4 regions of the Exiguobacterium sp. A1_3_1 genome follow, and region 4 is predicted to be linked to each of the others. Evidence: riboswitches for the same ligand, from Rfam matches in the RefSeq annotation. Region 4 holds a riboswitch; each other region holds the start of a gene.
The links. Region 4 has a riboswitch for thiamine pyrophosphate ahead of F8N00_RS07080 (ECF transporter S component). Riboswitches for the same ligand answer to the same signal wherever they lie in the genome.
Positions count from the first base shown of each region.

Region 1: it holds a riboswitch for thiamine pyrophosphate, as region 4 does, so the genes downstream of both, tenA (thiaminase II) here and F8N00_RS07080 (ECF transporter S component) in region 4, are expected to answer to the same signal.
Region 2: it holds a riboswitch for thiamine pyrophosphate, as region 4 does, so the genes downstream of both, F8N00_RS10715 (thiamine phosphate synthase) here and F8N00_RS07080 (ECF transporter S component) in region 4, are expected to answer to the same signal.
Region 3: it holds a riboswitch for thiamine pyrophosphate, as region 4 does, so the genes downstream of both, thiD (bifunctional hydroxymethylpyrimidine kinase/phosphomethylpyrimidine kinase) here and F8N00_RS07080 (ECF transporter S component) in region 4, are expected to answer to the same signal.

Region 1 is NZ_WBYY01000171.1:1,032-6,374, forward strand. It holds gene F8N00_RS14915 (glycoside hydrolase family 3 N-terminal domain-containing protein) at 1-1,717, shown strand, start outside; gene F8N00_RS14920 (hypothetical protein) at 1,748-2,044, opposite strand; gene tenA (thiaminase II) at 2,096-2,791, opposite strand; TPP riboswitch at 2,866-2,972, opposite strand; gene F8N00_RS14930 (DUF1002 domain-containing protein) at 3,166-4,047, shown strand; partial or broken gene abc-f (ribosomal protection-like ABC-F family protein) at 4,323-5,343, shown strand, end outside.
Region 2 is NZ_WBYY01000091.1:5,477-10,819, forward strand. It holds gene F8N00_RS10695 (ThiF family adenylyltransferase) at 1-250, opposite strand, end outside; gene F8N00_RS10700 (thiazole synthase) at 247-1,011, opposite strand; gene thiS (sulfur carrier protein ThiS) at 1,014-1,214, opposite strand; gene F8N00_RS10710 (FAD-dependent oxidoreductase) at 1,211-2,155, opposite strand; gene F8N00_RS10715 (thiamine phosphate synthase) at 2,152-2,745, opposite strand; TPP riboswitch at 2,828-2,930, opposite strand; gene nagZ (beta-N-acetylhexosaminidase) at 2,987-4,207, opposite strand; gene F8N00_RS10725 (OsmC family protein) at 4,204-4,629, opposite strand; gene F8N00_RS10730 (MFS transporter) at 4,820-5,343, shown strand, end outside.
Region 3 is NZ_WBYY01000038.1:15,393-20,735, reverse strand. It holds gene F8N00_RS06155 (hypothetical protein) at 1-28, opposite strand, end outside; gene thiE (thiamine phosphate synthase) at 61-687, opposite strand; gene thiM (hydroxyethylthiazole kinase) at 677-1,444, opposite strand; gene thiD (bifunctional hydroxymethylpyrimidine kinase/phosphomethylpyrimidine kinase) at 1,425-2,228, opposite strand; TPP riboswitch at 2,343-2,453, opposite strand; gene F8N00_RS06135 (murein hydrolase activator EnvC family protein) at 2,519-3,796, opposite strand; gene F8N00_RS06130 (murein hydrolase activator EnvC family protein) at 3,997-5,343, opposite strand, start outside.
Region 4 is NZ_WBYY01000047.1:14,212-19,554, reverse strand. It holds partial or broken gene F8N00_RS07085 (ABC transporter ATP-binding protein) at 1-1,149, opposite strand, end outside; gene F8N00_RS07080 (ECF transporter S component) at 1,146-1,718, opposite strand; TPP riboswitch at 1,819-1,918, opposite strand; gene F8N00_RS07075 (50S ribosomal protein L25/general stress protein Ctc) at 2,014-2,691, opposite strand; gene F8N00_RS07070 (GNAT family N-acetyltransferase) at 2,984-4,534, opposite strand; gene F8N00_RS07065 (glycerol-3-phosphate acyltransferase) at 4,547-5,077, opposite strand; gene F8N00_RS07060 (DEAD/DEAH box helicase) at 5,074-5,343, opposite strand, start outside.

The sequences.
Region 1 (5,343 bases), on a different contig from region 4:
TGCCCCAGAAGTCGCGAACATCATCGATCGCTATGATTTAGGCGGCGTCATCTTGTTTGCTGAGAACGTCAGCGAAACCGAACAGACGACGAAACTCGTTCATGATCTGCAAGAAGTCGTCAAACAAGATGCTAGCAACGATATTCCGCTCTTCGTCACGATCGACCAAGAAGGTGGAATCGTTACTCGGCTCGGAACAGGGACGAACTTACCTGGCAACATGGCGTTAGGTGCGACCCGCAGTAGCACATATGCCAATGATGCCGGTCATATCATCGGTTCGGAACTGCGTGCGCTCGGCATCAATGTCAACTTTGGTCCGGTTCTCGACGTCAACAGCAATCCTGGAAATCCTGTCATTGGTGTCCGCTCGTTCTCGAGTGATCCGGCGCTCGTCGGCACACTCGGTTCCGCTCTAATGAAGGGAATTCAGTCTGAAGGTGTCGCGGCGACCGCCAAACACTTCCCGGGTCACGGCGATACGGCGACCGATTCCCACTATGGATTACCGGTCGTTGACCGGTCCCTGCAGGAGCTAGAACAAGTCGAGCTCGTACCGTTCAAGCGAGCTATTGCTGAAGACATCGATATGATCATGACAGGACACATCGGGATGCCGCAAATCGAACCTGAAGTCGTCACGTCGATAAATGGTACCTTCCCTTTACCTGCGACGTTATCGGATGATGTCATCACGGGCGTACTGCGCGAAAAACTTGGCTACGATGGCATCGTCATCACAGACGCGTTGAACATGCAGGCGATCGCCGACAACTTTACGGAATCAGAAGCCGTCTTAAAGACGTTTGACGCCGGTGTCGATATCGCGCTCATGCCGACGATCCTTCGTTCCGAGCAGGATGTCACAAAACTCGACCGGATTTTCAAGGATGTGATCGCAGCAGTCAAAGATGGTCGCCTCTCAGAGGAACGAATCGATCAATCGGTTGAGCGGATTCTGACACTGAAAGCAGAACGCGGAATTTGGAACGGTACGACTGACACGACATCCCTAGCTGAAAAAATCGCGCAATCGGACCAAATCGTCGGCAGTCCCGAGCATAAAGCAAAAGAACGTGCGATGACGGAAGCCGCGGTCACACTCGTGAAAAATGATCAGCGGACCTTACCATTCAAACCGAAAAAGAATGCTAACGTTCTTGTGATCGCTCCTGCGGCGGATCAAACGGACAGCATGAAAAAGACGATCGCTTCCCTACCGAAGAATCGGAACTGGCACGTGACGACAGCGAATTACTCGGCTACTACGCTACCGCTCGACCAAAACCCGACATTACGGGCGCAACTCGATGCAGCAGATTACATCATCGTCGGTTCCAACGTCAACACGAGTGCTAAACTACTCCCTACTGCACCAGAACAAGCGATTCCGGCTTCGATCTTCCGCTATGTGAAACAAACGGATACACCATCCGTCCTGCTCAGTCTCCGTAACCCATACGATGTCGCCGTTCAACCGGACGCACCGGCACACGTCCTCGTCTATGGCTTCAAAGGCGATCCAAACGGTCCAGACTCCGAAGCAGGCAATCTAAAATCAGCGGGACCGAACCTGCCTGCAGGTATCCGCGCAATCTTCGGAACGTTCAAACCGCAAGGCACTTTACCGGTTGATGTGCCGGTCTTTAAGAACGGTGTCTTTACCGATCAACTGCATCTCGAATTCGGTGACGGCTTTAAAAACTGGAAAAAATGATGACGTGATACACCAAAAGACCGAAGCTCCTTAAAGGATGCCTCGGTCTTTTAATGATTGATACGGATATTCAGCTTCTTCTTTCGCACGATGGTAGACGCGGTATAACCAATAAGTCAGCAGTGCATAGACGACGATGACAAGAACAGCAGAAATATAGCTTCCCATGCTATACGCTACCTTGAAGTTTCGAGTCGATGCGGATATACCGGATAACACGATCAACGTTGGGATGATAAGTCCTACAAATCTTACTTTGACTTTATCAAGCATTCGTTGCATAGCATATGCCGCGAGGATTACGAGTGTGATGACTATGATTTCCATTCCAATCCCTACTCTCACTAAATGGTATTCCTAATTCTACCATCTAGTGATTCAAGAAGATACCGCTCGTGCTGGAATCGTTTCGTAAACTGACGCAAATGTCTCTTCCGTCCACCCCATGTGCCAGAAGAGTAACTCATAGTAACAACTCGTCACGAAATGACGTTTCATCCGCTCGCGTTCCGTCGGGCTCGCTTGCTCCGCCAGCGCATCAAGCCGTGCAATCTGTTCAAAGACGACCTTTTCAAACCATTCCGAGCTATACGTGTCGATCCATTGCTGATAGATTTTTTCTTCCGGTGTACACGTTAGTAATTGTTGCCCGACTTCATAATACAACCAGTAACATGGCAAGATGGCAGCAATCGTCTCACCGAGCGTTCCTTCACTCGCATGATGCATGTGCGAGACATACGCATATGCTGTCGGTGCCGGTTCAAATGCTTCAAGATCTGCTTCCGTAATACCGAGCGGCTCAAAAAATGATTGATGTAAGCTCAACTCTGCCTCGTAAGTCGAAGTAGCATGCTCGGCAAGTGTCGCAATCGTCGCGAAGTCGTCTGCTTTTGACGCTGCCTTCGCTTGAATCTTCGCAAAGTGTTTTAAGTAATAGGCATCCTGCATGACGTAATGCCGAAATTTCGAGAGCGGTAACGTCCCCTCCCCGATTCCTTGTACGAATGGGTGCGTAAAACTACTATCCCAATACGCTTGTGCCGCTTGTTTGATTTCTTGTGTGAATGTCATGATCTCATCCTCCTCGTTTAGTTATGAAACGAAAAAACACCACCCCGAAACACACGGGCATGGCGCAAGAAGAACAAGACTTGACGCCACTTCCCTCCGTAAGTACGAACTTAATCAGGTTCAAAGGGTCCGAACGTCTTCGTTCGTCTCAGTCGGTCTACCGACTCCCCTAGTGGTCATTATTCGATTCAAATTCACTATAGCATGCTGAAAACGGAAGTCAAGTTGTCTCCTTTTCGCTATACTATGGAGTGTCAGAAGACGGATATCGTCTCCATCTGCAGACCGATTCCGAACAGACATCGTTCCCGTACACTAAATTTAGTACCTGATACTATAATTCATTCTGTTACTTACAATTGGAGGATTTCATTATGCATACACCAACAAAAATCATGGCATCAGCCGTTATCGCTTCTGCTTTATTACTCCCAACAGCCGCATCCGCCGAACAAGTCGTCGATAAGACGATCGTCACACTCGGGGAGTCGCTCGGCGCAAAAGATAAAGCATGGGTGCTTTCACGTCTCAATGCACCGGAAGGGATCACACCGATCATCGCCACTTCTGCTGACGAGGAAAAATATCTCGGGAAAAACATCCCACAGTCGCAAAAAGGCGGCAACATGTATTCGTCGGCTAAAATCGAACTGACGGAAAAAGGAGATGGACTCTCCGTCTCGACGGAAAACATCACATGGGTGACGAAGGATATGTATCTCAACGCTCTCGTCACAGCGGGTGTCAAAGATGCCGACATCACGATTACTTCCCCTTACAAGGTGACCGGGACATCGGCACTGACAGGAATAATGAAGGCGTACGATCAAACTTCCGCTGAAACCGGGATAAAGTTAAGTGACGAACGCAAGGATCTAGCACAGCAAGAATTATCAGTCACATCAGACGTTGGAAAAACGGTCGGAACGGATAAGGTGGCTGACTTGATGAATGAGATCAAGGCTGAGATCGCCAATCAAAAACCGGAAACCAAAGTCGAAATCGAAAACCTGATCGTCCAAGTCATTCAAAACAACAATATCCAGTTGTCTGACGCACAAATGGACCGGCTGACGAATCTGTTCAATCAAATGGAGCAAGCGAACATCAACTGGGGACAAATCGAGAGTGGATTGAAAAATGCGGGACAAGACATCCACGCGTTCGCAACTTCAGAAGAAACGAAAGGTTTCTTCGCTAAATTATTCGATGGACTCAGTGACTTCTTCAGCTCGATTGCTGGCGTGTTCAAATAATTCAGACTTCCGTAACTGAAAAAAAAATAGTAAACTTGAGATATCTGAAACGAAAGGTGGTGTGAAAAGATGGACTTTGCCGCGTGCAAACACTGGTTGATGGAACAATTGTATCTGTTGCGCGCGATTTTTCATGGAATGGCGTTCTAAAGCACCCGTCTGCCCTTTTTAGAACTTCATGATTGAAAAATACAGCAAAGCGCATCTTTCACACGTGATGGAGAGTGCTATTTGCGCTCTCCTTTTTTTGATGCGCGCGAAAGGATCAATTGATTATGATGATTTGCGACATTAAACACCTAACCAAACAATTCGGAGGCGAAACGATCTTAACGGATGTTTCCCTCTTCTTAAACGAACACGACCGTGTCGGTCTAATTGGACGAAACGGGAGTGGCAAGACGACATTACTCCGCTTGCTTGCTCGCCTTGAGCAACCGGACGGTGGTGTCATCTATCAAAAGAGCGGTTTGACGATCGGCTATTTGGAACAACTTCCTGTATATAGTGAGACGATGACCGGACTCGACGTCCTTTGGACAGCGTTTGAAGACATCCTCGCGATCCGTTCTCGGATGCAACAGTTGGAGCAAATGATGGCGACAGCACCAGAGAATCTTGATGCGTTACTCGCACGATATGCGGAAGCGACGAATGCGTTCGAACAAAAGGATGGCTATCTACTCGACTCGAAAATCGAGCGCATGGTGAACGGGTTACACCTTCGTCCGTTACTCACTCGTCCTTTCCACCAGTTGAGCGGTGGTGAACAGACGAAGATTTGTCTCGGTCGCATGTTACTCATGGAGCCAAATCTGCTCATTCTTGACGAACCGACGAACCATCTTGATTTAGCTGCCGTGGAATGGCTGGAGCAGTTCTTACGGGACTACACAGGAACCATCCTGCTCGTCTCTCACGACCGGGTCTTCTTAGACGCCGTCGTCACCTCGATCGTTGAACTCGAGGATGGTGAACTGACAACCTATATAGGGAATTACAGCGCGTTCGTCGTCGAACGAGAACGTCGCTTGATGGAACAGTTCCACGCCTACCAAGAGCAACAGAAAAAAATAAAGAAAATGAAGGAAGCGATTCGTCGACTCCGGCAATGGGCAAACGAAGCGTCTCCACCGAGTGAGAAATTATTCCGTAAAGCAAAATCGATGGAACGAGCACTCGAGCGGATCGAACGGATTAAACGACCACAACTCGAAGCCAAAACCGCTGATGTCTCCTTCTCTTCCACTGATCACTCGAGCCAAGTCGTCTTTCGTGCTGAAGAACTCTCGTTTG
Region 2 (5,343 bases), on a different contig from region 4:
CGGCAATCGCTTTTGGTACGATGTGACGCGCATCCTCCTCGGTATACAGCTGTTGTCGTTGTAGATTACTCCACTCGACATAATCGCGGTCGACGATGCGGACGACACCGACACCGGCGCGGACGAGTTGCTCTGCCGACGCCGTTCCGAGCGCTCCCATGCCGATGATCAGTACCCTTGCTGATGCCAAGCGTGCTTGTCCCGCTTCCCCGATCGGTTGAAATCGAGTTTGCCGTGAGTAACGGTTCATCGAATCAATCCACTCGTTGGACTACTCGCGACCGCATACTGTTTCTTCTCGATACGTCCCGCTTCGTGCCCGAGGCGCCCTGCTTCGACAGCTAGTCGCATGGCGTGCGCCATCTTGACCGGATCTTTCGCATGGGCGACAGCGGAGTTCAATAAGACACCATCCGCTCCTAGTTCCATCGCATAGGCGACGTCGGTCGGTGAACCGATTCCGGCGTCGACGATGACCGGCACCGTCGTCTGATCGATGATGAATTGCAAATGGAGCGGATTGAGGATCCCTTGCCCGGAGCCGATTGGTGACGCCGCCGGCATGATGGCGTGACAACCGAGTTCTTCGAGTCGTCGTGCAAGGACGACGTCGTCCGACGTATACGGTAAGACGATGAAGCCTTCTTTAAGTAATTCTTCAGAAGCCCGCAACGTCTCGATCGGGTCAGGTAATAACGTCTTGTCACAACCGATCACTTCGACCTTAACCATGTCGCACATACCGGATGCCCGTGCAAGCTTCGCCAACCGTACTGCTTCTTCTGCTGTCTTCGCACCGGCCGTGTTCGGTAGTAGATCGTACTTCGTTAAATCAAGCGACTCGAGGAAATTCGCTTGTTGTTTATCAAAAATATCGAGCCGACGGACGGCGAACGTCAAGATTTGTGAGGCGGACGCATCGATTGCTTCTTGCTGTACCGTAGCATCCGTATATTTCCCTGTTCCGAGTAATAATCGTGATTCAAATGTCTTTTCTCCAATTTTCAGCATGTTTATCCTCCTCCTACGAAATGAACGATTTCAAATGTGTCATTGTCCCGAACGACCGTCTGACCGTACACCGTACGATCAATGATTTGTCGATTCTGTTCGACGATGACGAGCTTTTCCCCTAAGCCGAGTTGCGTGAGCATGTCCTCAATCGTTTTAATCTGTTCGATCGTGTGGTCATTGCCGTTAATCGTAATGTTCATCGGACTTCCTCCTTCTGAATCAACCGTAATGTATTTACCAAGACTTCCGCTGTCGCCGGTGCGAGTAATATGCCATGCCGATGATGCCCCGTCGCTAGGAAGATCCGACGGGATGAATCGGCGACTCCGATATATGGCAAGCCGGACGCCGTTTGCGGTCGTACACCGGACCAGACTTCTTCGATGACCGCGTCACGAATCGGTGGATACAGTCGTTCTGCTGCTTGAAGCAATGACGTGATTCCAGCGACACTGACACCGACCGTCTCGTCGTGCGGCAGTTCGGTCGCACCGATCAAAATCCGACCGTCTGCTTTCGGAACGAGGTAGCCGGCGTCGTCAAACAGAATCGAGCGTAACGGCTGACCCGCGAGACGGACGGCGAGACCTTCCCCTTTGACCCCATATGTCGCGATCGAAATGTCAGCTGTATCGAGCAAGGCTTGCGACCCGCGTCCGGCAGCAACCGTCACCGTTCGTCCGGTCCAGATTCCCGCATTCGATTCGATCCTAATGAAGTCATCGTTCTCTTCGATGCGTGTGACATCTACCTGTTCTTCAATCGATATGCCACGTGCGTGTAAGGCATACATCAATGCAGTCGTCAGTCGTCGTGGATCGATTTGACCGACAGCTGGAAACAGATGCTCGCGTCCTTTACGTTTTAACAAAAACGGTTGTTCCCGGTATCCACAATCGATGCCTGTTTCTCGCTCGAGTCGACGTGCAAGCAGTGGATACAGACGACGACTTCGCGCGGCAAGTGCATGCAATTCTGCTCTCAGCTCGATGTCCGTCGCAAGCATCCCGGCAGCTGCGCGGCTCGTTCCTCGTCCGCATGTTCCACGTTCTAAGACGACGACGGATTCATTCTGACAGGCGAGACCGTAAGCAAGCGTCAACCCGATGACTCCGCCGCCGATGATGATGTGATCCGTCATACGCGAACCCCCTGGTAACGCCTGATGGCGGCGAGTGGATCCGATTGACCGAGAATACCCGATAAGACAGCGATTCCGGTTGCACCGGTCGCTGCGATTTCAGGCATGCATTCTGGTGTAATCCCACCGATCGCAATGACTGGTTTCGTCGTGAAGGTGACGACTTGCTTTAATGCGTCGATCCCTCGTGGTGGCACGTCCGGCTTCGACGCTGTCGGATATATATGACCGTACAGCAGTCGGTCGGCTCCTTCCGCTTCTGCTGTCAGTGCCTCTGCTAGTGAATGGACCGATTTCCCGATGACGAGATTCGGAAAATGACGTCGCACATCGCGGACACGCAAGGAACGGCGCGTCAGCTGCACACCGATGCCGGCGACATGGGCGACGTCGACCCGGTCATGAACCGTTAACTGTTCAGGCGAATAACCATGCCCAAGGAGTGCTTCAATCAGATCAAGTAATTCTGCCGCCGATAAGTTCGGTTCACGTAGATGCAGCTGATCCGTATAGGGTTGAAGTGATTGAAAGGTCTTTATTTCGTCAAGCGGATGAATGGATCCCGTCGAAATCAGATGTAAACGCATCATGTTCTTCCTTTCCATACGAAAAAGGACCACTCCCGATGTTGAAGGGAGTGGTCCGAAAATGCGCTGAAGCGCTAAGGATATCTAAGGTTTCGAGCCACTTCCCTCCGCTAGTACGAACTAGATCAGGTTCAAAGGGTCCGGATACTTCCGTCTCAGTCTGCTGGGAGACTCCCCTAGTGTCTTTTCGTGTTTAATTGGCTTGCCCCATTAGTCTAGCATGAGTCGCTTTGCTTCGCTAGTCCTAGTTGAGCGCTTCCACTTGCTGAATCAGCTCCGATTTCGTCGGTCGCTGTTGCTCTTGGCTGTCGGCATACGTCTGCTTTAGCTTCAGGATGCGCATTACTTTAGCATCGAGCATCTCCGGCGTCAGCGTTTTGTCTTTGACGGCTTGCATCACTTCAGCATGAACTTTTGCGTAAGCACCTGCCTCTGAAAACATCGCCATATCAGCTCCATTGACGAGCGACTGACGTGCCGCTTCTGCGAGACCATATTGTTTCGTGATCGCCCCCATGACGAGATCATCCGTGATGATGACACCGTTGAATCCGAGTTGCTGACGCAAGAGGTCAGTCAAGATCGGCTTTGAGAGCGAGGACGGATTCGTATCGTCGTACGCGGGATAGAGAATATGGGCGACCATTACCATCTCGGCGCCCTCTTGGATCGCTTCTTTAAACGGTAACAGTTCCGTCCGCTTCAATTCTTCCTTTGATGCCGTCACTTTCGGTAGCCCGACATGGGAATCGACACTCGTATTGCCGTGACCGGGAAAATGTTTGACGACCGGAATCGTTCCCGTCTCCTGCATCCCGTGCATCAGGGCCGTACCAAGCGTCGCGACAGTATTCGGATTAGCACTTAACGCACGGTCGCCGATGATCGGATTGTTCGGATTACTGTTGACGTCAAGGACCGGCGCGAAGTCCATGTTGAAACCATAAAATTGTGACAAATGTCCGAGCGTACGTCCGACGTCTTCCATTTTCACTTCATCTGCTCCTTGCGCTATCCGTTGACTCGTCGGTAACCGTAATCGTTGATCCGGTACCCGGCTGACCCGTCCGCCTTCTTCATCAATCCCGACGAACGCATACGGTTTTTGGTTCGTCTCTTGAATCGCACGCGTGAACGTCAAGAGTTGCTCTTCCGACGTAATGTTTCCGCCGAGCAGTAAGACCCCGCCAATCGCATGCGTCTGTAACAATTTCCGGTCAGCTGCTGAAAGTTCTGTGCCGGCGACTCCGATGTAGAGCAGTTGATCGATCTTTTCTGACGTCGACATCGCTTTAAGTTGCTGCTTTAGTTTTGCTTGTTGTCGTTCTTCTTTCGTCGGCTCAGGCTTCGGTTTCTTTTCTTCTGTCGGTTGCTTCGTTTCCGGTTGTGATGGTTTCGTTGGTTCCGTCGTCTCCTGTGCACACCCTGCAAGCAACAGACAACCGATCAGTACAACTTTCTTCACAAAGGATCCTCGCTCCGCACACCATTGATCGAATAATAGACGGAAATCTCAGCGTTCAAGGATTGCGAGACCGAACAATATTTATCCTTTGATAACGAGATGGCGCGACGGACCTTATCTTCCGGGAGATCACCTTCAAGCCGGTAATGAATCGAGATCGACGTAAAACGCCGCGGATGGTCCTCTGCCCGTTCTCCTTCGATATCCATTTCGAAATGGGTGATCGTCAAGCGCATCTTCTCTAAAATCGAGACGATATCAATTCCAGTACAGCCGGCAACGGCATGTAGTAGCAGTTCAGTTGGTCGTGGCGCTTGGTTTTCACCACCGTTTTCGGGTGCTGCGTCCATCGCCAGATGATGCCCTGATTCCGTCTGTCCACTAAACCCCATCTGTTTGTTCCATGTCACTGTTGCTTGCATCGTTTCCACTCCTTTATAAGTAGTCTTCTTCTGTAGTATACGCAAAAAACAGCAAGCCTGGAAATTCACACGCTATTTCGAATAATGGTTCTTTTCCCGAAATCTCGCTTTGCGATACCCGACGAAATCGTTTCATGCTATCCTGTTACTCATAGTTTCGCGCGCAAGCGCTAGAATTGAGGAATCATCCATGTCACCTACTACTCGTTTAAGTCGACGCGATTGGCTCTTGATCGCCACGTTGTCGCTCCTGACGTTCGTTCTCGGAACAAGCGAATTCGTCATCGTCGGGATCCTCGCTGAAATCTCCTCAGCCCTTGATATCACGATCGCAACAGCAGGTACGCTCGTTTCAGCCTTTGCCATCTCCTTTGCAATCGGTACACCGATCGTCATGTCGCTGACCGGTCACCTGGAACGGCGTCGTCTGATCCTACGTCTCTTACTCGCCTGGGTCTTGCTGAACCTTGCCAGTAGTTTTGCTCCAAGTTACGAAGTGTTGCTCGCAACCCGCATTCTGACAGCGATCCTGACCGGCGTCTTGATTTCACTCGCGATGGTCGTCGCAAGTGACGGTGTGCCTGTCGCAAAACGCGGTGTCGCCGTCTCGTTCATTTTCGGTGGTTTTACACTTGCGAACGTTCTCGGTGTCCCGATTGGTACGTTCATCGGTCAACATGCTGGCTTTGAAGCCACGTTCTGGCTGACAACAGT
Region 3 (5,343 bases), on a different contig from region 4:
CGCGAAAACGGATCGTCTGCCATTTCAATACAATCACCTCTGAACGGATTATACCCTGTTCTAAAGTGATTGATGCCATTCTCGCACAGCATCTGTCATTTGCTGCGCAGCGAGTTGCCGATCTTCTTTAGCGAAAATTTCTGAAATGACGGCGTACCCTTCTAGCGGGATGGGAAGGGTGGAGACATTTGTTGCTGTGATTCCACCAATACCGATTAGAGGTAATCGTACGGCTTCCCGAATCGCCTGAAGCATCGTATGCGACATGGAATCAGCGTCCGCTTTGGATGACGTCGCAAATAGAGATCCCACGCCTAAATAAGAGGCTCCGTCTCGTTCTGCTTCAATCGCTTGTGCAACAGTGGCTACCGACACACCAATTACAGCATCTGGTAAAAGGCGACGTGCTGCGGTTAAAGGAATGTCTTCTTGTCCGATATGCAAACCAGCTCCGACGAGTAACGCGATATCGATCCGGTCATTGATGATCAAAGGAATGTCGTGTCGATCCGTCAGTCTCTTCAACCGAACTGCCTGATCGTAGAATTCCTTTCCTTGTGCGGTTTTTTCTCGTAGTTGCACGATCGTCGCACCACCTAAAACAGCTTCCTCAACGATCGTCTCGATCGCGACGCCAGGATGGTACCGACGATCCGTCACTGCATAGATGGAGTAATCAATTGACACGTTCTGTCACCTCCACCAGTTCTTGCTCCGTCATGAGGCTGATCGCATTGAACAATTCTCGTTTAAAATCACCAAGACCTTGCGCAGAGACTGCTTGTTCTCCTGCTTTTCCCATGACGAATGTTCCGTGAACAGCCGCCTCAAACGCCGTATATCCTGCGCCGAGGAAGCTCGCAATCAAGGAAGCCGTCATACAGCCCGTACCCGTGATGTCTCCTAGACGAGGTGTTCCTACATGTAATTCCATTTCGCGCGTTCCATCCGTGATATAGTCGTTCGGACCTGTCACGACGAGGACAGATTTGTGTTTGCGAGCGAATGCACGAATACTTTCTCGATCCATCATTGCATCTCCCGCAGCATCGACTCCCTTAGTTCGTCCGTCTTCCCCAAGTAACGTCTTGATTTCAGAAGTATTTCCTTTGATGACCGTACACCCGAGATCAATGAGTTCTTTAGAAAAGGCAGTACGTAATGTCGTTGCCCCTGCTCCAACTGGATCAAGAACGATCGGGACATTCAAACGTCCCGCTTCACGGGCTGCAAGTCGTTGAGCTGCTTGCATGTCTGCATCGATCGTACCAATGTTTAAGACAAGGGCTTGCGCGAGTCTAACCATCTCTTCTACTTCGCGAATGTCTTCCGCCATGACGGGTGATGCTCCAACAGCGAGTGTGACGTTTGCGCAGTCGTTGATCGTTACCGTGTTCGTCAGATGGTGAATGAGTGGTTTGTGTTCAAGAATGGTCGTAAACATGTGTATCCCTCCAAAGTGAATGAAAATGATGTGTCGGTCCAATACCTTGTCCGAGAGCAAATCCATGACGAATCGCCTCCGTGACATAGCTCTTTGCTTGTCTTACACTATCTGTCAAATCTTCTCCAAGCGCCATCCGCGCCGCAATCGCCGCAGATAAGGTACAACCAGTTCCATGAGTATGTTGATTGTCTAACCGTTCCGATGTGAAGCGGTGTTCTACTTCCCCATCAAACAACAAATCCGTCGCAGCTCCTGAGAGATGTCCACCTTTTAGTAATACTGCCCCTGTCTGTGTAGCTAATTGATGCATCGCCAGTCGCATTTCATCTAGATTGGTGACCGATCGTCCTGTTAAACGCTCCGCTTCCGGTAAATTTGGTGTGACGAGTGTCGCAAGCGGTAAAAGCTCCGAAATCAATGCTTGTTCAGCCTCCGTCCGTAATAGGGCATGACCGCCTTTAGCGACCATGACGGGATCTAATATGATCGGAACTGTCTGTTTGCGGAGATGTGTAGCAATGACACGAATCGTCTGCGCATTCGAGACCATTCCGATTTTGATCGCATCGACACGAATGTCTGAAAAAATCGACGTTAACTGGGCATCTACGATTTCTGGAGATAACTCTTCCACCGCTTGAACACCCAACGTATTTTGCGCCGTGACAGCTGTCAGGACGCTCATTCCATAAACGCCTAAAGCTGAAAATGTTTTTAAATCTGCTTGAATCCCAGCTCCACCACCGGAGTCGGATCCCGCAATCGTCAGTACATGTTTCATATTCTTTTCACCTTCCCATCGAGCAATATAAGGGAGTCGTGACCGACAAAAAAGCGTCGACCGCTGTAAAAAAGCAGTCGACGCTATACGAAAGCGTTATACACGCATTCCGGTATCCGTTCGGCTCAACTTTCCTACGCTGGTATTATCCAGTTCAGGTAATAGGGTCGAAAACAGATTGGTTTTCCTCTCAGCCGGATTCCTCCAGCTCCCCTAGTTGCTCAAGTATTCGTTTCGCCTTAACTGTAGCACAGCAGCAAAAAAAAAACGAGCCGAAGCCCGTTTTTTGATTACAGATATGCCAATGGATTCACTGCATTCAGAGGAGAAGAAGCACTATATTGATAACCTCCGACATGTAGTTCGAAATGTAAGTGTGGTCCTGTTGAATTTCCTGTACTACCAAGTGTTCCGACTTGCTGACCTTGAGAGACCGTTTGTCCTGCATGAACAGATAATGAGCTCATATGAGCGTAAACCGTCGTATAGACTTTTCCATCCAAGAAATGCGAAATCATGACGTGGTTTCCGTAAGGTCCACCACCTGATGCTGTAATGACGGTTCCGGCTGCTGCTGCGACGATCGGAGATCCGACGGGACCTTTGAAATCGACGCCATTATGGAATGTATAACCGTTTGCTCCACTAGCTGGTCCGAACCCTTGTGATACCCCACCAGAAGATGGTCGGACAAATTTCCCACCACCTGAAGCGATTGGTGTTGTATCTGAACTTGTTGATTCTGTATTCTTATTGGCTTGTTTTGCTGCTTGAGCACTTGCTTTAGCAGCTTTTTCAGCTGCCGCTTTCTCTGCTGCTGCTTTTTCAGCCGCTGCTTTAGCCGCTGCCTTCGCTGCCGCAATCGCACGTTCTTGCGCTTCGAGAGTCGCTTGCAGTTCTTTTGCGTCTAACAGTTCTGTCGTAAACTTCGTCTTCCCTTTTCGTAATTTTTTGAGTGTAGCACTACGCTCTTTCATTTGAACTTTTAACGCTTTTTTTTGTTCAAGCAATACTTTCTTTTCTTGCATTTGCTCCGCTTTTTTCTCAACAAGTGCTTGCTTTGCTTCTGCTAATTTTTGTTGTGTCGCGATGTAATCTGAAATCATTTTATCATCTTGTTCAGCAATCTTTTTACCCGCCATGACACGGCTGAATAAATCACCTAAATCCTTTGATCCAAAAATGACTTCTTCCCACTTAATCGAATTTCCATCGTTTTCTTGGAAAACACGTAAACGATCACCGAGTAGTTCTTCCTGCTTCTGTAGCATCTCCTCGTAACGAACAATGTCTGCCTTTAACTCATCGATTCGATTGCTTAACTGTTTAATTTGTTTATTTTTTTCGGAAACTTGGAAAATCTTTTCGTTAATCGCTGCGTCGATTCGATTGATTTGACGTTGTTCTTTTGAAATTTTAGCTTCTTGCTTTTTAATCGCTTTTTCTAATTTACGTTGTTCAGCGGCATTTTCAGCCTTTTTTTCTTTAATCGTTGCTGCCGCGATCGGTTGTGTACCTGTTGTAAGTAATGCCCCTAAAACAATGGTAGAAATTAGTTTTTTTAGCATATATCGTTTTCCTCACTTATGTATTTTCATTTTTTATTATAGTATTCAAGTTTCTCTCATATCTGAAATAGATTATAGCACCCTAATCGTTTCAAAAAAATTTCATTTACATTTCAAGTGAAAACGTTTTTTTGTAATATATATATTTCTTATCAAATATAAAAAAAAGAACCGTTGCATATGCAACGATTCTTAACTGTTTAAAACATAGTCATTGGATTTACTGAGTTAGCTGGACCTGTTGCACTGTAGCTGTATCCACCAACGTGAATTTCGAAGTGCAAGTGTGGACCTGTTGAGTTTCCTGTGCTACCACGTGTACCGATTTGTTGACCTTGGCTGACGCGTTGACCTGCACTAGCGTTCAATGAACTCATATGTGCATAGACTGTCGTATATGTCTTCCCGTTCAATTGGTGAGCAATCATGATGTGATTTCCGTAAGGTCCGCCACCTGATGCTGTAATGACTGTACCAGTTGCAGCTGCAACGATCGGCGTGCCAACTGGACCACCGAAGTCAATCCCGTTATGGAACGTATAACCGTTTTCTCCGCCTGCAGAACCATACCCTTGTGTCACAGCACCAGCAGTTGGATGAATGAAGAGTCCGCCTGATGATGGTGACGGTTTAGGTGTCGCAGGAGCTGACGGTGCTGGCGCAGTTGGTGCTGGTGTAGATGGTTTTGGTGCCGATTGTTTCGACGAACCAGAAGGTTTTGCTGATTGCGCTGCCTTCTCTTGTGCTGCTTGCTGAGCTGCCGCTTCTTTAGCTGCTTGTTGTTCCGCTTCTTTCTGAGCTGCTGCTTGAGCTGCTTCAGCTTCTGCTCGTGCTTTTGCTTCACGTGCCGCTTGAGCTTGACGCTCTTTTTCGATTCGAGCTTCTCGTTCACGCGCTGCTTTTTCAGCTGCAATCGCTTTTTCTTGAGCGATCAAAATTTGCTGGACTTCTTTTGCATCCATCAATTGTGTTTCGAACTTTTCTTTTTTCTTACGTAGTTCTTTTAAGCGTTTGTTCCGCTCTTTTAATTGTGATTCAAGATCCGCTTGTTGACGTTTTAATTCTTTTTTCTCAACGACCAACTGCGCTTTCTTTTCTTTTACTTTTTGTTGCGCATCCGCTAATTGTTTTTGCGTATTTTGGTAATCCGTGATCATTTTATCATCTTGTTTTGAAATGGATTTCCCTGCCATGACACGGCTTACGAGGTCACCAACGTTTTTAGCGCCAAAGATGACTTCTTCCCATTTAATTGAGTTTCCATCATTCTCTTGCATGACACGAAGACGATCACCGAGTAGTTTTTCTTGGCGTTTTAGTTTCGCTTTATATTTCTCGATTTCTTTTCCAAGCTCAACGATTTCACGTTCTGTTGCTTTGATTTGACGATCTTTTGTTTCGACAGCAAAGATTTTTTCGTTCAACGCTTCGTCTAGTCGATTGACTTCTTGCTGTGTTTTAGAGATTTTTTGACCTTCTTGATTAACAGAAGACTCTAAGTTTTTTTGCTTTTTAGCATTGTCTTGTTGCTGTTGTTCGTTTTTGGC
Region 4 (5,343 bases):
CTGTTTGACAGATGCGAGTTCCAGCCGTTCGAGCAACGCTGTGCGCTCATCACTCGTCGCTGCCCGGTGACTCCAGTCGATTTCCGCTTCGACTGTCAGTTTGAGAAACTGCAGATCCGGTTGTTGGAAGACATAGCCAACATGCTCATAAAAGCGTCGCCGTGAGTAACGCTGAGCCGGACGTTCCTGGAACCGATATGTTCCTTGATGCGAGAGCAACCGCCCGAGTGTTGCAAGCAACGTACTTTTCCCGGATCCGTTTGCCCCGAGTAGCATCACCCATTCTCCCGTCTTCAGGGAAAATGTCGCATCGGTCAGCGGGTAAGGGGCTTTCGTCGATAATACAGCGACGTGTAACAAGGCAGTGCCTGCTGTAGCGACTGGAGGAAGCACGTGAAGTCGCGCTGCTTGTGGTCCGTCTATGGGTAACGTCTCTAACGTGTACGGATACAAAGAGGGAACAGCGATCCCTTTCGATTGAAGCTCTGTATACGCCTGCGGGAACAAATCCTGCGGATGCGCCGTTGCAGTCACTGATCCGTCCTCAAGTAAGACGATTTTGTCGATGTAAGGTAAACAGACATCGAGTTGGTGTTCGATCAAGACAATCGTTAAATCATGTTCTTTCTGAATCCGAAAGATCAACGCCATCAGCTCGTGTTGCCCGATCGGGTCAATCTGAGCTGTTGGTTCATCGAGTAATAAGATCGTCGGCTCAAGTGCCAGGACCGCGGCGAGCGCGAGGCGTTGTTTCATCCCCCCGGATAGACTCGCGATTGGTGTCGAGAAGGGGAGAGGGAGACCAACGAGTGCGAGTAAGCGTTCAATGCGTTCCTCCATCTCTGCGCGTGGAATCGACCGGTTTTCTAAGCTAAAAGCGATTTCGCGTCCGATCGTTTCCATGCAGAACTGTTCTTCTGGATTTTGGAACAGCACTCCGACCGAACCGGACCGGGTAACGGTTCCAGTCTGTTCGACTTCAATCGTCTCTGGTGTCAGTCCGGCTAGGGCATGAAGCAGTGTCGTCTTGCCACTCCCGCTTCGTCCGAGCAGAAGGGTCGTTCCTTGCTCGATCGTCAGCGATACATGATCGAGCACCGACTTCATCTGACCGGGGTAGCGGATGCTGAGATCGTCGACAGTAATCATGCGACTTCCCGTTTCGCACGTCCTGCCGCAAACCCGTTCAAGACACCGGTCGCAACAAGGCGACGGACGAGAATCGCTGCAAGCAAGCCGCCCAGTAATGCGCCACTAATTAATTGTAAGCCAGTTGTCGCAAGCAACGTCGTCGTCGTGTAGTAACCGAATCCGTTCGCGATCAGACTATAGACAATGCTACCAATCGCGGCTCCAACACCCGATAACATCAATGTCCATGTGTCATAACGGCGATAACGCGTCATCGCAAAGACGATTTCCGCACCAAGCCCTTGGCATACCCCGATCAGTAGAGCCGATAAACCAAAGTGACTACCCGTGAACAGCTCGACGGCTGCCGCGACGATTTCCGCGATGAGAGCGGCACCTGGTTTTTGAATGATTGCTGCGACGAGCGGGCTCGCGATGATCCAGATCCCAAACATCCAGTTGGCACCGACAGGTCCGAAGATCGCAGACATCGGTAACCAGAGTGTTGACCAACCAAGATAGATGACCCCGCAAGCGACGGCGAGCATCATCATGACCATGATTTCTTTCATTTTCCAGTTTTGCATTAGGTACGTCCTCCTTAGAATGGGGGAGACGCCAAAAAAGACCGCCCTCCGTAAAAAAGAGAGCGGTCCTCAGAAAAACTGCGCGCAGCAGGAGTCATTGGATGTGATCGCTCCACTTTCCTACGCTAGTATGAACTAGATCAGGTTCGAAGGGTCCGAAGTGAATCGTCTCAGCCAAATGGGCTCCCCTAGTGGATATGGTAATAGGTGATACGCTGTTCACTTTAGGCAATCTTCTGTCTATTGTCAAGACACAAAAAAACGATACGCCACGAAGGGCGTATCGTCAAACGACTTATTTGTTGTCTTCGTTCTCTTCTTTTGCTTCTTCTGAAGACTCTTCCGTAGCTTCCGCTTCGTTGTCTTCACCAGCTTCCGCTTGTGCCTCAGCTTCTGCTTCTTCGATTTCCTCAAGCTCTTGTTCAAGCGTTGATTCGACGACAGCTGCGACTTGAATGTCGCCTTCAGTGACGATACGGAAATCTTTTTGTTCCGGAAGATCAGCTACAGAGATTGAATCGCCGATTTCGAGGTTCGTGACGTCGACTTCGACGTTCTCTGGCAATTTATCTGGTGTTGCTTCGACTGTTACTTTAAAGAGTGTCTGTGACAGGAATCCGCCGACTTTAGCGCCAGCTGCTTCGCCGACGAGTACGACGTCTGCTTCGACTTCTGTCTCTTCATCCATTTTAACAGCGATGAATTCAACGTGATCGACAGTTGGTGTGAAGACATCCATATCACGACGGTTGATCAAGACGTTAATATTTTTACCGTCGAGTTTCAGTGAAATCAAGACGTTCTCACCGTTTTCTCGAACGATTTTAAGCAATTCTTTTTCTTCGAATGCGATTGGTGTACTTTCCACTTTGTAACCATACACGACACCAAGAGCTTTTCCTTCATGACGTAATTGTTTACGGAGTGAGCGTGGACGTACCTCGCGTTTTTCGGCTGTTAATTTAACTGACATGTTCATTTCCCCCTTGAATTTGGTATAGCCCTCAAAAGGTAATGAATGTAGGAGCAGGACAAGTCCTGAACAATATGAAACATGCTAAGACAATCGGTTTCAGACTCGCTTTGAATCTGACGCTTTCGTGACTTTGCATTTCTCTCCCAGGTCATTACGCTGATATTGAGAAACATGTGTGAGTAAGTCACCGGTTTGATGCGGTGCTAGTGAGTTTATACCCCTATGTTTTAAATCCTTAAACCTTTATTTTTTATTTTTTAAAGTCGAAAGACCTCCAAACCGCTTGAAATCAAGGGTTAAGAGGTCTTTCATTTTGTTCATTTTTTATGGTGATGCGTTGGTTTTCACGGACTAATACACGGATGAGACGTTCGATGTGCCGCATCGTCGTCTGTCCCATCGTTGAGATTTGGAGCCATTGATTGCGGACGAGATAGTCGCTTTCATATTGAACATGATAGCCCTGGATCCGGAGAGCGTCTCCTAAAGCCGTTGCCGACGGATGGACGATCGTCAGAATTCCCGGCGCTTGTGCTTCTTGAGTCGCAAGCAGGTTGAAACCAGTCGCCCGAACGGCCTGTTCGAGATAAGTCATCTTGATGGCGGCTTGATCGAGATCAAGGGCATCGAGCGCTGCCTGACAAGCCAGCAACAGATTTGAGGAACCGGAAAAAGCAACCCCTTCCGCATAGAGTCCGAGATCCAGATAACGTGGAATCCGGGAGGAAGGCAATACGCTGGACGTATGCCCGATGAACGCAAGACCCGGTAAACCCCCAATTGCCTTTCCGGAGACGGTCGTGACGAATCTGCAGCCAGCGTATGAGAAACGTCCGGTCCCGACGGCGCTGATCGCATCGACGATGAGTGCGGTTCGTTGATTTAACAGCGCTTTTACCGCATCGAGATCGTAGAGAACGCCCGTAGACGTCTCACAATGCGTCAACCAAATCCAGTCGTACTCCGTTTGATGCAGTTGGCTTGCGAGTTGTTCTAATTCGATTGGGTGACCGGACGGAAGTAGGTGGATATCAAATGACTTTCCTGCTCGTGCCGCGTGATCGATCAAGCGTTGACCGAACTCGCCACCGTTTAGGATCAATCCATGTCCACTCAGTTGTTGTGCGACAATATCGTTGGCGAGGGTGCCACTGCCAACAGCCATCGAGACATGTGGCAAATCCAGCAACTGACACATCCGACCACGTAAATCTTGATCGAGCTGGCGCATCGAGGCCGTCCGGTGTGGGCGCGGTGCTTGTTGCGCCGCTTGGCGGACTGTTGGTGCAACCTCGACCGGACCGGCTAGAAAATGCAGAGGACGTAAAACGTCCGCGATGACGGACCGTTCGTATGTTGCGCGCGACAACAACATCGGTACGAACTGGGCATCGCCACTACCGAGCGTTGCTGCGATTGGTGTGAAGCCGAACCGCGCATATAGTTTAGCTTCCCGTGTCGTACCACTGATATAGACATGATCAATCGTTTCCCGCTCCAAGTAGACCATCAAAAAGCGCATCAATTGCATGAACGTACGACTATTGCGGTATTCGGGACGAACGCTGAGTAAGCGGATTTCCGCTGGGTCCGTCAGTGTCTCATCTAGCGTCACGCCCTTTTCCTCAAGCGAAAAAGGACGATGCTTCCGAATAGCAATCATCGCGACGAGTCGATCGTCTTCCTTGCCAATCAGATAGGTGTTTTGATCATGAAACCGGTCAATCCGTTTCCGTTCGATATTCGGTTGATGTTGCGGAATCTCTTCCGTGAAGGTGAGGTAGTTCAGTTCATGGATTGCTTCCGCGTCCGAAGCGGTGGCAATGGAAAAATCGATCATGAGACGTCCTCCTTATGTAATGACTGGCTTGTGGAGTGCATCATGAGCCCACAGGACAAGTAGACTTACGGCAACGGTACACAAGATATTGATGGGTCCCGCGTCAAAGTAGACAGGGAGTAACGGGAGTAGAACAACCGGAATCAGTCCCGCTTTGACGCTATCTTTCGTTACGAGATAAGACAGACCGAGTATGCCTAGTCCGGCAAGATATGCCCACGGCGTGATGGCGAAGACGATGCCGGAAAATACGGCATACCCTTTACCGCCGCGTCGCGGATGAAACAACGGAAACAAGTGACCGATGAGCACGGCAAGAGCGACGGGATAAAATGCGTCTGTGATCTGTAGTGCAAAAACGGTCTTCGCGGCATCAAACAGATACACGAATAAAAAGGCCGGGAGTCCACCGGCACGATGGGCGTTGCGGGCGCCGATGTTTCCGGAGCCGATCTGAGCCAAATCGGTACGACTGACGTACTTCCAGAGCGTACCGCCAAGAATACTACCGATAAGGTAACCAAGCAGGAGATCAAGGATCACCGATGTTCCTCCTTTGTCGTTACGAGATGAACGAGTTCCTTGACGGTCAAGGCATCACTGTCTGGAGCCGTCAGGACGGCATCGACCATCTGGGCTTTTCGATCTTGTAATTCCGTCATCTTTTCTTCGATTGTCCCGCGTGTCAGCAGTTTGATGACCGTCACGTCGGACTGTTGTCCAAGCCGGTGAGCGCGATCGGCAGCTTGCTGTTCGACGGCCGGATTCCACCAGCTGTCAAAGAGAATGACGGTATCAGCAGTTGCGAG